3 regions of the Neobacillus sp. plas4 genome follow, and region 3 is predicted to be linked to each of the others. Evidence: predicted binding sites of a transcription regulator. Region 3 holds the regulator's gene; each other region holds the start of a gene.

Region 1 (6,385 bases), 2.3 Mb from region 3:
ATTGCCGAAGACTTTAAAGAAATCAACATACCGAGTAAATAGTGATATTAGGGTTAATTTAAATTTATCTGCGATAAAACGGATATATCAGCGTTAAATGAAATATATCTGCGATAAAACGGATATATCAGCGTTAAATGAAATATATCTGCGATAAAACGGATATATCAGCGTTAATTGAATTATATCCGCGATGCCCGTCAGTTATGGTCACTATTTGCCATCTCTATAGTGACCGTAACTGTTCATAAAACCATTCCTGCTTAATGCTCCCTATCCTTTTCCCGTAACTCGCTTAACTTGTACAGTGTTCCTCTCCACATAATGCCGCCGCGTCTATAGGTTAGCCAGCTGGCACGGATGATTGAATAGATAAACAAGAGAGCAGTCACAGGCAATACGAGAAACATTGCAGGAGAGAAGATGGTCATTTTTTTGATGACCATTATGTAGTGAATCCCGCTTAACACAATAATTCCTAAGCTTAATAGTGCGACTATTTTATTAGAAGAAAATATTGTTATGAAGGGCAGAACATTCGTAATAAAAACCCCGAATATCGCAAAAAATACCATACTTACCCGGTAATGTAATCCGGCAAATGTATTTTTTTCGAGTCCGACAAATGCTTCCTGCAAACTTCCATACCATTCAACCTCAATGAGCTTCAACGCGGTGACAATTCTTTGACGATATCCAGATCGTTTCATTCTCATTCCTAGCTGTAGATCGTCGTCCGGTCGCATTTTCACCATTTCATGCGTTCCAAAGCTTTCATATGCTTTTCTTGAAACAAGATTAAAAGCCCCAATCCCAGTCCCGATTTTTGACTTTGGATTATTAGCTGCCCAAGGTCTTTTAAAATAGGAAAAACCAAATAGAAAAAAGGCAACAAATGATTTAAGCCAAAAGTTTTTTGCGCTCAAGTTTGGGGAAGCTGTTAAATGGTCCAGCTCATTTCTTTCAAAATAATGAAGTGCCTTTGCAAATGCCTCTCTTTCAAATCTTACATCCGCATCCGTAAATAAAATCCAGTTCCCAGAAGCTCCAAGGAATCCTCTATATAAGGCGTTATTTTTTCCAAGCCAGCCTTCTGGTAATTCATCTATATGAAGAACTGAAATCCGCCGGTCTTTTAGCCGCAACTCCTCCATCATAAGCCCAGTATCATCCGTTGACCGATCGTTGACGAGAATCCATTCAACGTTTTGATAAGTTTGATTTAACTGACTGAGAACACTGGGTTGTATTTGCTTTTCCTCATTACGGGCCGCAACAATGACCGATAACAGTGGTCCGTTTTCCAAGCTTTGTTCAATTTCTAAAGCGTCTATTTTTCGTAAACCTATTAAACCGTCTAGGAGAAAAACAATCCAGACAAAAATTTCTAAAGCAAATAGAATGGTTAACATCGCGTACACTTCCCAAAACCTTTTAATGCTAGTTTAAATGAATAGAACCAAACATCCAAATTAAGTAGTTGGTTCGGTCACTTCCAGCTGTTCACGTAAGGCCGCCCCCATTTTTTTTGATTGGGCAGTTGCAGCCTTAATACAAGAAATAAATGCTTGTTGGACTTGATGATCTTCAAGTACTTTGACACCAGCCTCTGTGGTTCCTCCAGGACTTGTAACATCTCTGCGCAGCTGCTCAGATGACTTTGTTGAATTTTTCACCATTTCAGCAGCCCCAATTAAGGTTTGCACGATTAATTCACTCGCCATTTCCTTGTCGAGTCCAACCTCTACAGCACTTTTTTCCATTGCCTCAATAAGGTAATAAATATAAGCAGGACCGCTTCCAGAAAGTCCTGTTACGGCGTCCAGCTGTTCCTCCTCAACAAAAGTTGTCAAGCCAACGGTTCCAAACAAATTTTTCATTGCCTCAATTTGTTGGGAAGTAACACGGTCATTTACCGCAACGGCGGTGGCAGATTTTCCAACCGCCGCCGATGTATTGGGCATTGCCCTAACAATGGCGATTGGCAATCCTGCTAATGCTTCAATGGTGTTAATGGACACTCCTGCTAAGACTGAGACGACGAGCATTTCTTCGGTTAAATATTCCCGAATAGATTGTATCGCTGGTGCAACATCCTTTGGTTTCATCGATAATATGACCATGTCTGCACCTGTGAGCAATTCGTTTAAATCATAGCTTCCACTGATACCATAAGTATCACTTAGCTTTTTCAACCTTTCTGAATTGGAATTGTTCGTTACCCAAATATTCTTGCTATCCATTAAACTTTTTTCAAGAATCCCTGAAATTAGTGCTTCTGCCATTGAGCCTGCACCGATAAACGCTAGTTTTTTCAACGTTAAGCCCCCTAAAGATTTTTCAGTGATTATGCTTGATAAACCCTTATCTGTCAAGAAATAAAGTTACATAATTTTTCAACTATTTAAATAAACCATGCAGAAAAAATGACAATGCAGAAGAAAATCGTTACACTTTATCTTAAATATAAATTGTCAAAAAATGTTTACATCGATAGGAGCTTTTTGAATGACTCAATGGAAAGACGGAATTGCGAAAATTATTTTGCCGACTCCTTTTGCGGTCGGCGATGTTAATGTATTTTTAATTAAAGGAGAGCGTTTGACACTTGTCGATTGTGGGGTCAAAACAAAAGCGTCATGGGCGGCATTTAAGCAGCAGCTGACTGAATTACATTTAACCCCTGATGATATTGAACAAGTCATTATTACCCATCATCATCCGGATCATGTTGGAATGCTGGATTTTTTATCCGATAAGATTGAGGTATATGGTCACCCGCTTAATGAAAGATGGATTCATCCAACCGATGCTTTTTTTGAAGAACAAGAGAAATTTTTTGGTGCAGAATTTCTTGACTATGGTTTACCACAAGAACTTCTTCCATCTCGTTCCATGTTAATGGATACCCTGAAGTACTCCTGTAATCGCTCCTTAACTGGAGAGCTGGTTGAAGGAATGAGCCCGCCTGGACTTACGGAGTGGACGGTATTGGAGACCCCTGGACATGCCCAGAGCCATATTGCTCTTTTTCGTGAAAAAGATGGCGTACTGATCGGAGGGGATTTAATTCTTGCACATATTTCACCCAACCCATTCCTTGAAACGCCGGCGCCTGGTGAAAAAGAAAGACCGAAGCCACAGCTGCAACATAATCACTCGATGAAGAAACTATTGTCTTATCCCATTCAGTTTGTCTATACGGGTCACGGTGCTGAAGTGTTTCAACTAAAAGAGTTAATCGAAAAAAGGCTGATTCATCAACATGAAAGGGCGATGAAGGTCAATGATTGGCTTAAAGAAGAACGGCAAACGGTATTTGAACTTTGCAAACGTCTTTTTCCTTCCGCTTATAAGCGTGAATTAATGCTGACACTATCGGAAACAGTGGGTCAGCTTGACTATTTAGCCTCAATCGGCGAGATTATTAGTAATAAGGATCAACAACCTGTCCTTTATCAGGCTAGATGAGGTGTAATATATGGCGAGAGAACAACTTAAGGGAAAAAATATTGTTATTACCGGTGCATCCGGGGGAATCGGTGCTGAAATTGCCAAGCTTTGTGGAGCGAGTGGTGCTAATCTTGTCCTTATAGCACGCAGCATTGAAAAGCTCAATCAGCTGCAAAAAGAATTGGAGCAGAAGCATCACGTAAAGGTAGACGTCTACCAATTGGATGTCTCGGATACGGATAAAGTAAAGGAAGTTTTTTACGAGATTCTCGAGAAAATTGATCATATTGATATTCTTGTAAACAATGCAGGATTCGGTGTTTTCCGTGCAGCTCATGAAGCAACGATGACTGAAATCAAAGGGATGTTCGATGTCAATGTGGTTGGGCTTATGGCGTGTACCAGCATGGTTCTGCCAAAAATGCGCGAACGCCAATTTGGGCATATTATTAACATTGCGTCTCAGGCAGGGAAAATCGCTACGCCAAAATCAAGTGTTTACTCTGCCACTAAGCATGCTGTTCTAGGTTACACCAATTCCCTTAGGATGGAGCTTAGTGATTACAATGTGTTGGTCACATCTGTGAATCCTGGACCGATTGCAACGAATTTCTTTAACATTGCCGACGAAAAAGGCACGTATGTTAAAAATGTTCAAAGATTCATGCTGCAGCCAGAATATGTAGCAAGGAAAGTTGTTGAGAGTATGCTGACAAAAACGAGGGAAATTAACCTGCCCCGGTGGATGAATATGGGCAGTGTCGTATATGTTCTCTTCCCGCGACTTTTTGAACGAATTGGAAAAAAGGCATTTAACAAAAAGTAAAACCGCAATCGCGGTTTTTTTGATTTGAAAAGATTACCCTGTTAAAAATTCATATACCGTATCATTTATCGCCTCGTATAATTCTATAGCTGGTTGTTCTTCTTTTATTTTAATAATCTTAACAGCAAGCTCCTCTAAATCTCCACTGCTCAGTGGGAGGGAATCCACTTCAGCATAATATTGTTTAAAGCAATTCTTTATCATTTTTATGATCAGTTTTTTCTCCATTTACCTGCACCTCATCACAATTATACCGCTTTTTCCTACAATAGCTATTTGCGAAAAATAACCATAACCATGAAATCCCTCAAAAAATTTCCATTGAATACGAACGCATATTCGCGTAAGATATGTATATAATATAAAGAACAAACGTTCGATAATTTTAGAGTCTAGCTTTGGGCGGGAGCCCTGCGCTTTTCAAATTGGGAGGAAAAGTCATGGTTGATTACAGCACGTTACCACACAATCAGATTTTATGCGTAGACATGAAGAGTTTTTATGCAAGCTGTGCTGCTGTCATGCTTGGTCTTGATCCCTTGACTTGCTATCTAGCTGTGGCCGGTAACAAAGAACGAAATGGAAGTGTTGTGCTTGCTGCATCACCGCGTTTAAAGAAAGAATTTGGAATTAAAACAGGTTCGAGGCTATTTGAGATTCCTGATGATCCCCGGATTCAAGTTGTTGAGCCAAAAATGGCAACCTATTTGCGTATTTCTACTGAAATTACCCGTCTGTTTAATCGGTATGTTCCAAAGGAAGCCATTCACACGTACAGCGTTGATGAAAGTTTTATTAAGGTGGATGGAGTACTTCATATGTGGGGGGATGCCTTTACCATTGCAGCAAAAATTAAGGATGATATTGAACGTGAATTCCAGCTCCCCTGTGCGGTCGGAATTGGCCCTAATATGTTATTATCGAAGCTTTGCCTCGATCTTGAAGCAAAGAAGCATGGAATTGCTGAATGGAAGTATGAGGACGTCCAAACAAAGCTATGGAAGGTTTCACCACTCAGAGAAATGTGGGGGATTGGCAGGCGTGTTGAAAAAACATTAAATGGGATGGGCATTTTCACAGTTGGTCAGCTGGCTCGCTATGATTTACAAGCGCTGGAAAAGAAATTTGGAATCATGGGTAACCAGCTTTATCATCACGCCTGGGGAGTTGACCTTTCAGACCTGGGAGCACCTCTTATTGAGGGGCAAATCAGCTTTGGCAAAAGCCAAATTCTTTTAAGAGATTATAAAGACGAAGAAGAAATAAAGCATGTGATTTTAGAAATCTGTGAAGAGGTAGCCCGAAGAGCGCGCTCCCGCCGCAAAGCTGGGAGGACGGTCAGCCTCAGTATCGGTTATAGCCAAGATGAACTTGGCGGCGGTTTTCATCGTTCAAGAACAATCATGCAGCCAACAAATGTAACGATGGACCTGTACCGTGTCTGTCTCGAATTATTTTACGAACATTATACAGGAAAGACAGTAAGGCAAATTGCGATTAGCATCGGAAATATCGTCGATGACCACGAGTTTCAGCTCGATCTTTTTGATATGGGTGCGGTAAAGCGGCGAGAACTTGGTTACGTGGTTGATTCTGTTCGAAGACGATTTGGATCGGGTGCCTTATTACGAGCTGTTTCCTATACTGCTGCCGGAACGGCAAGACACCGGGCTACATTGGTTGGCGGGCACAAAAGATAAGAGAGGGGGGAATGTGATGATTCGTGACCGCGGAAGGATCAAATGGGTTTCGATGATGCTTCCTGAGCACATCAAATTGCTCAGGGATTGGGTAAAGGAAGATCAGTATGAAGAGCAAAAAATAATAGATGAACAGCAGCTCGAACTCATGAATGAGACCTTATCTGAAGCCATCGAATTTGACCAATTTGTTACCATTACCCATTATCGAAAGAGTAATTATGAACTTGTTATTGGAAAAATTCATTATTGGGACGAAATGACTGGGAGGCTTCATATCGTTGATCACTTCGAAGAAATACACCGCATTCCGATTACTGCAATAGCGGATATCAGAATAACGGGTGTGTAAACATGCAACAAGAGCGGCCCATTTCGGGATCCGCTCTTGTTTGGATTATTGTAT
Region 2 (6,385 bases), 510 kb from region 3:
TCTATGCAGTTTTGGCCTATGTAATATATGGGTTGTTTTTTTATTGGTATTTATTTCATTTTACAGACTCAAACCTGCCCTTCGAATTTCAAGGAACCAAAGCAGATCCCGCAACTTTTTTAAATGGCAGGGAGTTAATGTTAAGTGAAGAGTATTCAAAAATCAGAAATCTGTTGTTTTTTCTATCGACACCATTCGAATGGCTTTTTTATTTTCTAATACTATTAGTTGGATTTTCTAAAGCGTTCAAATCGTGGGCTGAAAATTCATCAAAGTACAAACTGCTTCAAACAGCTATTTACCTTATTTGGCTATCGTTCTTTGCATTTGTTGCAACATTTCCTTTAAGCTATATCGGCTATACTTTGTCAAAGTCCTATAACATCTCAACACAAAGCTTTGCTTCTTGGATGAAGGATGAACTAATTGATTTCTGGATCAATTTTGGAACACTAATGATTATTGTGCCAGTATTATACTGGTTGATGAAAAGAAGTGTAAAACGCTGGTGGTTTTATGCATGGTTATTGTCTGTACCGTTTACTTTGTTCTTGATGTTTTTACAACCTATTGTGATTGACCCTTTGTACAATGACTTTTATCCTTTAAAAAATAAGGAACTTGAGACAAAAATACTATCATTAGCTGAAAAAGCACAGATCCCGGCAGAACATGTTTTTGAAGTAAATATGGCGGACAAGACAAATTCTTTGAATGCTTATGTAACAGGCATTGGTTCAAACGCGAGAATTGTGTTATGGGATACAACCTTAAATAAGTTATCAAATGACCAAATTTTATTTATCATGGCACATGAAATCTGTCATTATGTTGAGAAGCATATTTATATCGGTATTGCCTTGTATTTACTTTTTTCATTAGTTGGTTTATATCTCACGTATCGAATAATGAATTGGGCAGTTAGTCGCTTTGGAAAGGAATTAAAAATACCTGATGTCAAAGACATTCGATCTTTGCCTCTATTTTTTATGATTCTTTCGATGTTAATGTTTGTTTCCAGTCCTTTCAGCAACCTGATTTCTCGTTATGAGGAAAAACGCGCTGATCAATACGCAATAAATATGACTCAAAATCCAGAATCAGCCATTACATCCTTCCAGGAATTAACAAAATCAGGGCTGACCCAGGTGAATCCGCCATTACTTGTAAAGATATTCCGTTATAGTCATCCTACCATGTTGGAGCGTATTTCTACTCTGGAAGAATTTGAAATAAAACAAAGGATAAAAGATAAATAATGGCTGTAGATTAAGAAAGGGCCTAAATAAAAAATGGGAGAGGAGTTTTGAGCTCCTTTCCCGTTTTTGTGACTACGTTCCAAATCGTTTGTTTATTTCGATAAGTTGTTTAGACAGGTAGTAAAAATGTTGTTTATCTCGATGGTCAATGGCAAGGTCAATTTTTTTTTGCAGTTTTTCTTTTTCAATCGTCAATTGAATTTCTGATAAGAGCATATCAATGTACAAATCCTGAACGAAGTTCTCTTTCCGTTGACGTTTCATGGCACCAATTTTCATTAATTCCGTGTATGATTTCTCATTCATCAAAATCACCTCTGATGCTTTTTAATATTATATGGTTTTTTTTTTGATAATATCAATCAATTATTATAATTTTCCGACATATATTTTCGTAACTTTGTGAATAAATTCGCAACAATTTTGAAAAATTAATCAACTAGGAAACAAACATGCTATGATGGGTAATATTGCTAATGGAGTTGAAAAAATGAAGCTGAGGCAAATTGAAGAATATGAGGTAAATCCATATACGATGTTTATTAAACCTATCGCGTATGGCAGTAAAATTTATTCAGAGATCGTTGAAGTAGAAGATGAATTTTTATCCCCCTTCAAACCGCTTGATATTATAAGAACCAGTTGTGAATATTATGGATGTGATTATGAAGGTCGCAGGAATGGTACGAAACAATTAGTTGGGTACGCGCATAAAATTCCAATTGCGATCGATCCCACCAACCGGATATTTTTCTTCCCTACAACATCACCTAACCGACAAGAGTGCATTTGGATTTCCCATGAACATGTAAAAGATTATGACCGTATTAATCCGCAAGAAACATTAGTTCTTTTTAACAACAATCAGTCCTTTAAATTTCCGATATCGTACAGCACGATTAGTTCTCAATTAGAGCGGACAGCGTATTTAAGAACAAAGCTAATGCAAAGAATTGAATTTAATGAAAGGAAATCTTTTTATTTATTACAACGTCCCAAGAACATAGAAGCATCGGAAAATTTCAATACGTATGATAAAGAAAAGTTAAAGAAGTAACTGTAAGGTCTTATCGAGATAGGTTCTATTTTAGAAAATAAAACTCCATTAACTCTTGAACTTTATTGCGAATTCTTGGATTAAAGTAATTATGAGACTCCTCATACCCTTTATATAAGAACATATACATAGTAAAAGCATCGTCCCGTTTTGTCTCGATTACTTGGAGTTTATGCTGCTTCATATATTTTTTTACTTCTGCTAATTCCTTTTGAATGGTCTTCATTGTTTCTTCAATTAGTAATAAATATGGTTTTTTTAATTTAAAAGGACTCTTTTCTACTATGGTTAAATCACGATTTAAGACAATCAATACCATGGGTAAATAGATGGCTTTTTCCATTATATTGCGATCTTCCTCTGGAATTCTGGTCATCCATTATCGGCACCTTTCTAGTTTTTATCATTAGAACGTTTGTTCTTGTTTAATCATACGAAAATTTAATCTAAAACGCAATGCTTAAAAGCTTGCGTTTTTTTATTTGCAAAATTTGGTACGAGTATGAGAAAGTTTTTTATAGAAGGATATTATCTCGGAGAAAATGAATTATATAATAGAACCATAAAAATAAATACATTATACATAGATGGGTGAGTTGGTATGAGATATGAAAGACATAAAAAAAGAAAAAAAAGAAAATCAACATCTATATTATTAGTTCTCTTGGTGTTAATAAGTGCAACAGCTGGTTATGTATTTTTTCAATATAAACAAGGAGTTAATCAATCTTTAGAGAAAATTAATAATGAGGAAAAACAAAGCGATATAAATAGTGAAGTTTATGCTTTTGAGGGTAAAAAGGATCAATATGGTGCCACTAATATTCTGTTGCTAGGCAGTGATGCCCGGGGGAATGAGAAGGCTCGGGCCGATACGATCATGATTGCGCATTATAATGAAGATAAAGGGACATATAAAATATCGTCTATTATGAGGGATAGTTATGTCAGTATTCCAGGGCATGGTAAGCATAAAATCAATTCTGCTTTTATGCGGGGCGGTCCTGAACTTATGAGAAAAACAATCAAAGAAAACTTTGAAATAGACCTGCAATATTATGCGATTGTGGACTTTGAAGGGTTTGTACAATTAATAGATGAAGCCTTCCCTAAAGGTGTAGAAATAAATGTTGAGAAACGAATGAAAGAATACATAGAAGTTCCGTTAGAACCTGGACTTCAAAGGTTAAATGGCGAGCAAATGCTTAGCTTTGTGCGGTTTCGGCATGACGCAATAGGTGACTTTGGCCGCGTTCAGCGTCAACAGCAGGCACTTCAAGCTATTGGGGATCAACTTACAGGGATCCAAACGATTCCAAAGCTGCCAAAATTAATCGGGGTGGTCACCCCATATATTAATACAAATATGGATACAGGTGATATTTTATTTATGGCAAAGGATTTCTTTGCAAAGGGTAGAGGTAATATTGAGACTTTTAGGATTCCGATAGAAAATGGATATAAAGATGCAAATATAAAGGGGGAAGGTGCTGTATTGGATTTAGATTTAGAAATGAATAATGAGGCTTTTCACCAATTTTTAACACAATAAGCAAAAAGAAACTGCAGAATTTTAAGGAGCATTCTTATGGACATCGAAGCATTCAAAGCATGGTTCACTCTTGAAAATATAATGGACTTAATTCAAGAATACAGGTCATTTGGACCATTACCAGGTATCGTGCTGCCCATGATTGAGGCATTTTTGCCATTTTTGCCATTGGTCATATTTGTAATGGCGAATGCAAGTGCTTTCGGGCTTTGGTTAGGGTTCTTATATTCTTGGGTGGGCTCTTGCTTAGGAGCACTATTACTATTTTTACTAATAAGAAGGTACGGACAAAAGAGACTATTTTCTTTTCTTTCCAAACACCAAAAGGTTCGGAAGTTGATGGATTGGGTGGATCGCCATGGTTTTGGACCGTTGTTTCTACTGCTCTGTTTCCCATTTACACCATCTGTAATTGTAAATGTTGTAGCAGGTCTTTCAAAAATCAGTATGTATCAATACATGCTTGCTGTTGCGATTGGCAAGATGGTAATGATCTTTACCATTAGTTTTGTAGGATATGATCTTCGATCATTGATTACTCAACCCTACCGCACAGGGATAGTTTTAGTCGTTATTTTTATTCTTTGGTATGTTGGAAAAAGAATTGAAGTAAGATTGAATAAGCGCATTGAAAATGACCATAATGAGGAGATAAATAGAGGTAAAGAATTGAAGAAAAGGAGGAGTTAAAAATGAATAATGAATGGAAAAAAGAGGGGATTGAATGGATTAAAGCCTTTGCAATTGGAATTATCATTTTTGCTTTTATACGAACATTTTTCTTTTCTAACTATGTTGTCGAGGGAGAATCGATGATGCCTACTCTTCAAGATGGGAACAAATTAGTTGTCAATAAGTTGGGATACCAAATTAGTGATCTTAGCCGTTTTGATGTTATTGTCTTTCATGCAAATGAGAAAGAGGATTTTGTTAAACGTGTCATCGGACTTCCAGGGGATAAAATTGAATTTGTAGATGATCAATTATACATCAACGGACAAAAGTATAAAGAACCATTTTTATCTGTTTATAAGCAGGATATACCTGGCATTAAACTTACAGGTGATTTTAGTTTGAAGGAAATTACCGGTGAAAGTACAGTACCGGAAGGAAAGCTATTTGTCCTTGGGGATAATCGCTTAGGAAGCTGGGACAGCAGGCATTTTGGCTTTATCTCTGTCAGCCAAGTGGTAGGAAAAGTTGACCTCCGTTATTGGCCGCTAAATGAAGTGGATGTTCAATTTTAATATGGTAATCAGAAACCAGAGAGTACGATGATGATGTCGGCTCTTTTTTGTTTTTAAAGACTCTTTTCTTAATTTTAAAATTTACCAATATTGGTTTTAATCTGTATGGAGTCTTCCAAACGTTTGTGCTCTTTTTGTGATAAAATGGGATTATATAGTTTAAGAAGGGGAATCGGAAAGTGAGGAAGTAACATGTCTTTAAGATTGGTAACTGGAAGGACGGGCAGTGGTAAGACGCACCTGTGTATGAACGAAATAAAGGACCGGCTGCTGGAAAATCCTAAGGGAGCGCCGATTATATATATTGTTCCTGAACAAATGACGTTTCAGGCAGAATATCAATTGGCGACCGACCCTGTACTTGGTGGAATGATTCGCGCACAAGTATATAGCTTTTCACGATTGGCATGGAGAATTTTGCAGGAGACGGGCGGTATAAGCCGTTATCATCTTAGCAGTGTTGGAATTAGCATGCTCATTCGAAAAATTATCGAAGAAAAAAAAGATCAATTAAAATTGTTTCAGCGAGCAGCTGATAAAAATGGTTTTGTACAGCAAGTAGAACAGATGATAACGGAATTTAAGCGTTATTGCATTCAGCCCAATGAGCTAATGCAAGAGACTATGATGGTTAATCAGAGTGGTGGTTCAGCTTCTAGAGCGTTACAGGATAAATTGAAAGATTTAGAAATGATTTATAGACAATTTGAGGACGAAGTCTTTGGGAAATATATTGATTCCGAAGACTATTTTCATTTACTTTCAGAAAAGATTTCTGTATCAACCTATTTGCAAGAAGCGGAAATTTATATTGATGGTTTTTATAGCTTTACACCTCAGGAATTTTTAGTCATCAAAGAATTAATGAAACATTGTCAGAGAGTGACAATAACCATGACGACTGATCGTAAAACGTTTGAAACTCCTCCAGATGAACTGGATTTGTTTCGGTTATCAAGTGATGCTTCATACTCTCTATATGAATTGGCAAAAGTTGAAGGAATTGAAATCGAGCATTCAACCTATCTATCTCAGCAGCAGAAATGGAGTCATCCTTCACTAAGACATTTAGAGGCTAATTTTGATTCAAGACCAGCAGTCCCTTTTTATGGCCGAGGAGACATCCATATTAGTCAAGCAGTTAATCGCAGAGCTGAAATCGAAGGGATTGCGCGCGAAATTCTTCGGCTGGTTCGGACAAAGAATTATCGATTCAAAGACCTGGCTTTCTTGATTAGAAACGGCGGTGACTATCATGAAATAGTAGAGC
Region 3 (6,385 bases):
TGGCCGTTTGTATTGCCGTAGACTCTTTAATACAAAAAAATCTAATTTGAATTGAAATAATAATGGATGCAAAGAATAACTAACGTAGTTATTCTTTTTTTTGGAAAAACCATGTTAGAAAACCTAACATAGGATTGACATCTTTTCTTACACGAAATATAATAACAATATAAATCAGTAAGAGGAGAGGAGAAATTGAATGAGTGGAAAAGAAATACGCCGCTCGATGCCTTTATTCCCAATTGGAACTGTTATGCAGCTGACTGAACTAACTGCCAGACAAATTCGATATTACGAAGAGCACCAATTGATTTCTCCAGCTAGAACTGATGGGAATAGAAGACTCTTTAGTTTAAACGATATTGATAGACTACTAGAAATTAAGGATCTCATTGATCAAGGTGTGAATATGGCTGGAATTAAACAGCTTATCCTCATAAAAGATCAACAGTCCAATGTGATTCAGCAACAGGCCGAAAAAGCCAAGCAGGAGTTAACAGACGATCAGTTGCGAAATTTGCTCCGACACGAATTACAACATTCTGGAAGATTCAATCGTTCGTCACTCAGACAAGGAGATATGTCACGATTTTTCCATTAAGTTAAAATTAAATTTTGGAGGTAATAAGGATGGCAAAGTATACAAGAGAAGATATTAAGCAGTTAGCACAAGAAGAAAATGTTAAGTTTATTCGGTTGCAGTTCACTGATATTTTAGGAACGATTAAAAATGTAGAGATTCCAGTCAGCCAATTAGAAAAGGCATTAGATAATAAAATGATGTTTGATGGTTCATCTATCGAAGGATTTGTGCGTATTGAAGAATCTGATATGCACCTTGTTCCTGATTTAAATACTTGGGTAGTATTCCCGTGGACAGCTGAAAAAGGAAAAGTTGCTCGTTTAATCTGTGATATCTACACTCCAGAAGGAAAACCATTTGATGGCGATCCACGAAGTAACTTAAGAAGAGTATTAAAAGAAATGGAAGAACTAGGATTTACAGACTTTAACTTAGGACCTGAGCCTGAATTCTTCTTATTTAAATTAGACGAAAAAGGTGAGCCTTCATTAGAATTGAACGACCAAGGCGGATACTTCGATCTAGCTCCAACTGATTTAGGTGAAAACTGCCGTCGTGATATCGTACTAGAGTTAGAAGAAATGGGCTTTGAAATTGAAGCTTCTCACCATGAAGTAGCACCAGGTCAGCACGAAATCGACTTTAAGTATGCTGATGCTTTAACAGCATGTGACCAAATTCAAACATTCAAATTAGTAGTTAAAACAATTGCTCGTAAACACGGCTTACATGCGACGTTCATGCCAAAACCATTATACGGAGTGAATGGATCTGGAATGCACATGAATCTTTCATTATTTACCAATGGCAAAAACGCATTCTATGAGCCAACAGGCGACCTTGAAATGAGTGATACAGCTCGTCAATTTATCGCTGGTATCCTTAAGCATTCACCGAACTTTACAGCTATTACCAATCCGACAGTAAACTCTTATAAGCGTCTGGTTCCTGGCTATGAAGCACCTTGCTATGTTGCTTGGTCTGCTAGAAACCGTTCACCATTAATTCGTATTCCATCTTCTCGCGGATTAAGCACTCGTGTAGAAGTAAGAAGCGTTGACCCAGCCGCTAACCCATACCTGGCGATGGCTGTACTATTAAAAGCTGGTTTAGATGGAATTAAAAATAAAATGACTCCTCCGGCTCCAGTTGACCGTAACATCTATGTAATGAGTAAGGAAGAAAGAATTGAAGAAGGGATCCTCGATCTTCCAGCAACTCTAGCAGAAGCTTTAGAACAATTAAAGGCTGATGAAGTGATTGTTGCAGGTTTAGGAGAGCACATCTTCGAACACTTTGTTGAAGCAAAAGAGATTGAGTGGGATATGTTCCGCACAGTAGTACACCCTTGGGAACGCGACCAGTATTTGAGCATGTACTAAAATACTCAAACCCAGTGTGGATATAGTCCATACTGGGTTTTTTTTTGTTAATGTAAGTGGATTGTTTCACCATTGTGCCCCGTAAAAGTGATATTCTTCAATTAAGGTAAGAATCACGCCATGATTGTGCCCGTAAAACTGGAAATTTACAATTAAGGTAAGAATCACGTCATGATTGTGCCCGTAAAACTGGAAATTTACAATTAAGGTAAGAATCACGCCGTGATTGTGCCCATAAAACTTGAATTTTTCAATTAAGGTAAGAATCACCTCGAGATTGTGGCCTATACAACCGGAGGTCTCTTATTAATTCCCGTCTTAATAATCAATAACAACACCAAATAAAAAAGAGCAGCCACAAACGTGGCTGCTCCCAAATGATTAATGTATATGACGATAAACCCCAATAACTTTCCCCAGAATAGATACATTTCTCAAAATTATCGGATCCATTGTAGAATTTTCAGGCTGCAAGCGAATGAAATCTTTTTCTTTGAAGAATCTCTTACATGTCGCTTCGTCTTCTTCTGTCATGGCGACAACGATATCTCCATTGTTCGCAGTTTGCTGCTGTCTCACGATTACGTAATCTCCATCGAGAATTCCGGCTTCTATCATACTCTCACCCATGATTTCTAGCATAAAAACTTGTTCATCTGCTGGTGCTAGACTCTCAGGCAGCGGAAAGAACTCTTCTACATTCTCAATAGCGGTAATAGGAAGTCCGGCAGTAACTTTACCTACAATCGGCACGTTAACAACATTATTTCTTGGGATATTTGCAATTGCATCCGATTCTAGTATTTCAATTGCTCTTGGTTTTGTTGGATCTCTTCGAATTAGTCCTTTGCTTTCCAAACGTGCTAAATGACCATGAACGGTAGAACTTGAAGCAAGTCCTACTGCTTCTCCAATTTCTCTTACGGATGGTGGATAGCCCTTCTTCTTTACTTCCCCTTTGATAAATTCAAGGATATCCTGCTGTCGCTTAGATATTTTTGTCATAATAAGATACACCTCGCCCTATTTAATTATTTAATTTATTATAGCATGTTGGTATTTTTTATACAAACATAAGTTCGAATTTTTGTTGACAACAAACAAATGTTCGGATTATAATGAAAACATATAAACGAACATACATTCTGAATAGGGGTTATATGATGAAAAATTTATGGGAGAAATACTCTTTTGCAATAGTACTTATTATCTTGAGCTGTACATTAAGTTTTATTTTATCAATACGTTTTAATTCGAATGTAGAAGAAAAGTTCTTGACAATTACCGTATTTGAAGGCGACTCCCTTTGGGAAATCTCCAACCAATATTCTGAACTTCATTCTTACTCAAATACCGAATTTATCAGTTGGGTTAAACAGCATAACGAAATAGAAGGAGATAGAATTTATCCAGGTGAAGAAATTATCATCCCTGTAAACTATGAAGTAGGTTCTTTAACTGAATATGCAAGTGCAGCTGGAGAGTAAAAGTCCGATGATGAATGCAATAATATACTGCCGAGTTAGTACCAACAAAGAAACCCAGGAAACCTCATTAAAACGTCAGGAAGAGGAACTTGTACAGCTTGCCAGTCAGCATCGTTTCAATGTTGTCTCCATAATTAGAGAGCAAGCCAGCGGTTATGACCTAGAACGAGATGGGATCTTAGAGTTATTAGATATATTGAAAGAAAAAACGATACAGGCTGTGCTAATTCAGGATGAGACAAGACTTGGAAGAGGAAATGCGAAAATTGCTCTCTTGCACTGTATATTAAAAGAAGAAGTAAAGCTTTATAGCATTTCTCATAATGGTGAGCTGCAACTGTCTGAAAGTGATTCAATGGTATTAAAAATCGTAGGAATGGTAGAGGAATACCAGAGAAAGCTACATAATATTAAGATTAAGCGGGGAATGAAAAGAGCAGTTGCTCAAGGGTATAAGCCTGAGAAAAATCTAAAAAACCTCGAGTCGAATTCAGGCAGAGAGAAAATAGAGGTTCCGGTTGAGGAGATTATCCGGCTTCGAAAAAACAAGTTAACGTTTGCAGAGATAGCTGCTACATTAAGGGGTTTTGGATATACTATATCAAAAGCAACTGTTCACAGACGTTATCAAGAATTCCAAGAATCTATTGAGTCAGAGGAACAATAGACCATTTGCCTTGTCAGATGGTCTTTTTTTTAGTAAAATCAATTTTTGCGAAGATATTCGAAAGGCGGGTTTTACATGCTCTCAAAAGAAAAAATGGCTAGAATCAATGAACTAGCCAGAAAAGCCAAAGTAACTGGATTAACAGAAGCAGAAGCAAAGGAACAATCAAAACTAAGAAGTGAGTATTTAACCACTTTCCGCAGCTCTATGTTAGATACATTAACAAATACAACTTTTATTGATCCAGAAGGTAAAGATGTAACACCTAAAAAGATAAAAGATAGAAAAAAATATAATCTTCATTAATCAATGGAAAAACTTTTTGTTTTTCCTATTTACATATTGTCTCCCTTTGTGTGTAAAAATAATAAAATGAAAGTAAATTAATTTGTTTAGTAATCAAATTAATTGTTGAATTAATGCCCGCTGAACTATAATATTAAGGGTGTTATTATTATCCTATTGAAACAGGAGTGATTATTTACATGTTTGAAACTATTGATGATTTGTCCGTAACATCTATTCGTACACTATCGATTGATATGATCGAAAAAGCAAATTCAGGGCATCCAGGTTTGCCAATGGGTGCTGCACCAATGACTTACGCATTATGGACTCGTTTTATGAACCATAATCCAAAAAATCCAGAGTGGTTTAACCGTGACAGATTTGTATTATCTGCAGGCCATGGATCTGCTTTATTATACAGCATGCTTCATTTATCTGGTTACAATCTTTCTATGGATGACTTAAAACAATTCCGCCAATGGGGAAGTAAAACTCCTGGACATCCAGAGTATAAACATACTGAAGGTGTCGAAGCAACAACTGGTCCTCTTGGACAGGGTATTGCAATGGCTGTGGGTATGGCAATGGCAGAACGTCATACAGCTAGCGTCTATAATAAAGAGAATTTCGAAATTGTAAACCATTATACATATAGTATTTGTGGTGATGGAGACTTAATGGAAGGTGTATCAGCAGAGGCGGCTTCTCTAGCTGGACATTTAAAACTTGGACGTTTAGTTGTTTTATACGATTCCAATGATATTTCATTAGATGGTGATTTAAATAAATCCTTCTCTGAAAGTGTTAAGAACCGTTTCTTATCATACGGCTGGCAATACCTTCGAGTAGAGGACGGCAACAATTTAGCAGAAATCGCAAAGGCTTTAGAAGAAGCTAGAAACGATTTAGATCGTCCAACTATGATTGAAGTTAGAACTGTGATTGGTTATGGTTCTCCAAACCGCGCTGGAACTTCTAGTGTCCATGGCTCTCCACTTGGAGCAGAAGAATTAAAGCTGACAAAAGAAGCATATAAATGGACGTTTGAAGAAGATTTCCATGTGCCACAGGAGGTTTATGATAACTTCAAGAACCTTATCGTTGAAAATGGTTCGAAGAAGGAAAAAGAATGGAACGACTTATTTGCACAATATAAGAATGAATATCCAGAATTAGCAAATCAATTAGAAGCAGCATTAAGAAATGAATTGCCTGAAGGCTGGGACAAAGACATTCCAGTATATAGTGAAGGCAAAGCCCTAGCTAGCCGTGCATCTTCTGGTGAAGCTCTAAATGGCATTGCAAAAAATCTACCTATTTTTATGGGTGGTTCTGCTGACCTTGCTGGTTCTAATAAAACCATGATCAAAGGAACAGGCGATTATGCACCAGGCAGCTATGAGAACCGAAATATCTGGTTCGGTGTACGTGAATTTGCAATGGGTGCTGCCATGAATGGTATCGCCTTACATGGCGGAGTGAAAATTTTCGGAGGAACTTTCTTCGTGTTCTCTGACTACCTGCGTCCTGCTATCCGTCTAGCTGCTATCATGGGATTACCTGTTACGTATGTATTTACGCATGACAGTATTGCGGTTGGGGAAGATGGACCTACACACGAGCCTGTTGAACAACTTGCGGCTTTACGTGCAATGCCAGGTCTTTCTATTATTCGTCCAGCTGATGGTAATGAGACTGCTGCTGCGTGGAAGCTTGCAGTTGAGTCTACAAACAAACCAACTGCTTTAGTGTTAACTCGTCAGGATTTACCAACTCTTAAAGATACAGACAAAAATGCTTACGAAGGCGTCTCCAAAGGTGCTTATGTGGTTTCTCCTTCCGAGAGAGAAACTCCAGACGCTTTAATCCTAGCTTCTGGTTCAGAGGTTAGTCTAGCTGTTGAAGCACAAAAAGCTTTAGCTGGTGAAGGAGTTCATGTTTCTGTTGTAAGCATGCCATCATGGGATCGTTTTGAGCA

Evidence for each region. The regulator LexA, encoded in region 3, represses DNA repair genes until DNA is damaged. The targets are predictions, from matches to a motif close to CGAACATATGTTCG.
Region 1: the regulator LexA is predicted to act here: its motif matches at 4,608-4,621, upstream of AC2TFD_RS21645 (Y-family DNA polymerase).
Region 2: the regulator LexA is predicted to act here: its motif matches at 2,725-2,738, upstream of AC2TFD_RS07645 (YhjD family protein).

What each region holds. Positions count from the first base shown of each region.
Region 1 is NZ_CM170152.1:4,294,932-4,301,316, reverse strand. It holds gene rnz (ribonuclease Z) at 1-42, shown strand, start outside; gene AC2TFD_RS21670 (glycosyltransferase family 2 protein) at 264-1,412, opposite strand; gene proC (pyrroline-5-carboxylate reductase) at 1,473-2,318, opposite strand; gene AC2TFD_RS21660 (MBL fold metallo-hydrolase) at 2,509-3,471, shown strand; gene AC2TFD_RS21655 (SDR family NAD(P)-dependent oxidoreductase) at 3,482-4,279, shown strand; gene AC2TFD_RS21650 (YqzH family protein) at 4,313-4,507, opposite strand; gene AC2TFD_RS21645 (Y-family DNA polymerase) at 4,720-5,979, shown strand; gene AC2TFD_RS21640 (YolD-like family protein) at 5,996-6,331, shown strand; gene AC2TFD_RS21635 (cupin domain-containing protein) at 6,385-6,385, opposite strand, start outside.
Region 2 is NZ_CM170152.1:1,528,682-1,535,066, forward strand. It holds gene AC2TFD_RS07630 (M48 family metallopeptidase) at 1-1,259, shown strand, start outside; gene AC2TFD_RS07635 (IDEAL domain-containing protein) at 1,332-1,565, opposite strand; gene AC2TFD_RS07640 (competence protein ComK) at 1,750-2,316, shown strand; gene AC2TFD_RS07645 (YhjD family protein) at 2,342-2,692, opposite strand; gene AC2TFD_RS07650 (LCP family protein) at 2,918-3,868, shown strand; gene AC2TFD_RS07655 (TVP38/TMEM64 family protein) at 3,905-4,558, shown strand; gene lepB (signal peptidase I) at 4,561-5,115, shown strand; gene addB (helicase-exonuclease AddAB subunit AddB) at 5,308-6,385, shown strand, end outside.
Region 3 is NZ_CM170152.1:2,043,086-2,049,470, forward strand. It holds gene AC2TFD_RS10235 (methionine gamma-lyase family protein) at 1-50, shown strand, start outside; gene AC2TFD_RS10240 (MerR family transcriptional regulator) at 200-601, shown strand; gene glnA (type I glutamate--ammonia ligase) at 631-1,965, shown strand; gene lexA (transcriptional repressor LexA) at 2,347-2,970, opposite strand; gene yneA (cell division suppressor protein YneA) at 3,129-3,452, shown strand; gene AC2TFD_RS10260 (YneB family resolvase-like protein) at 3,463-4,119, shown strand; gene AC2TFD_RS10265 (DUF896 domain-containing protein) at 4,195-4,425, shown strand; gene tkt (transketolase) at 4,605-6,385, shown strand, end outside.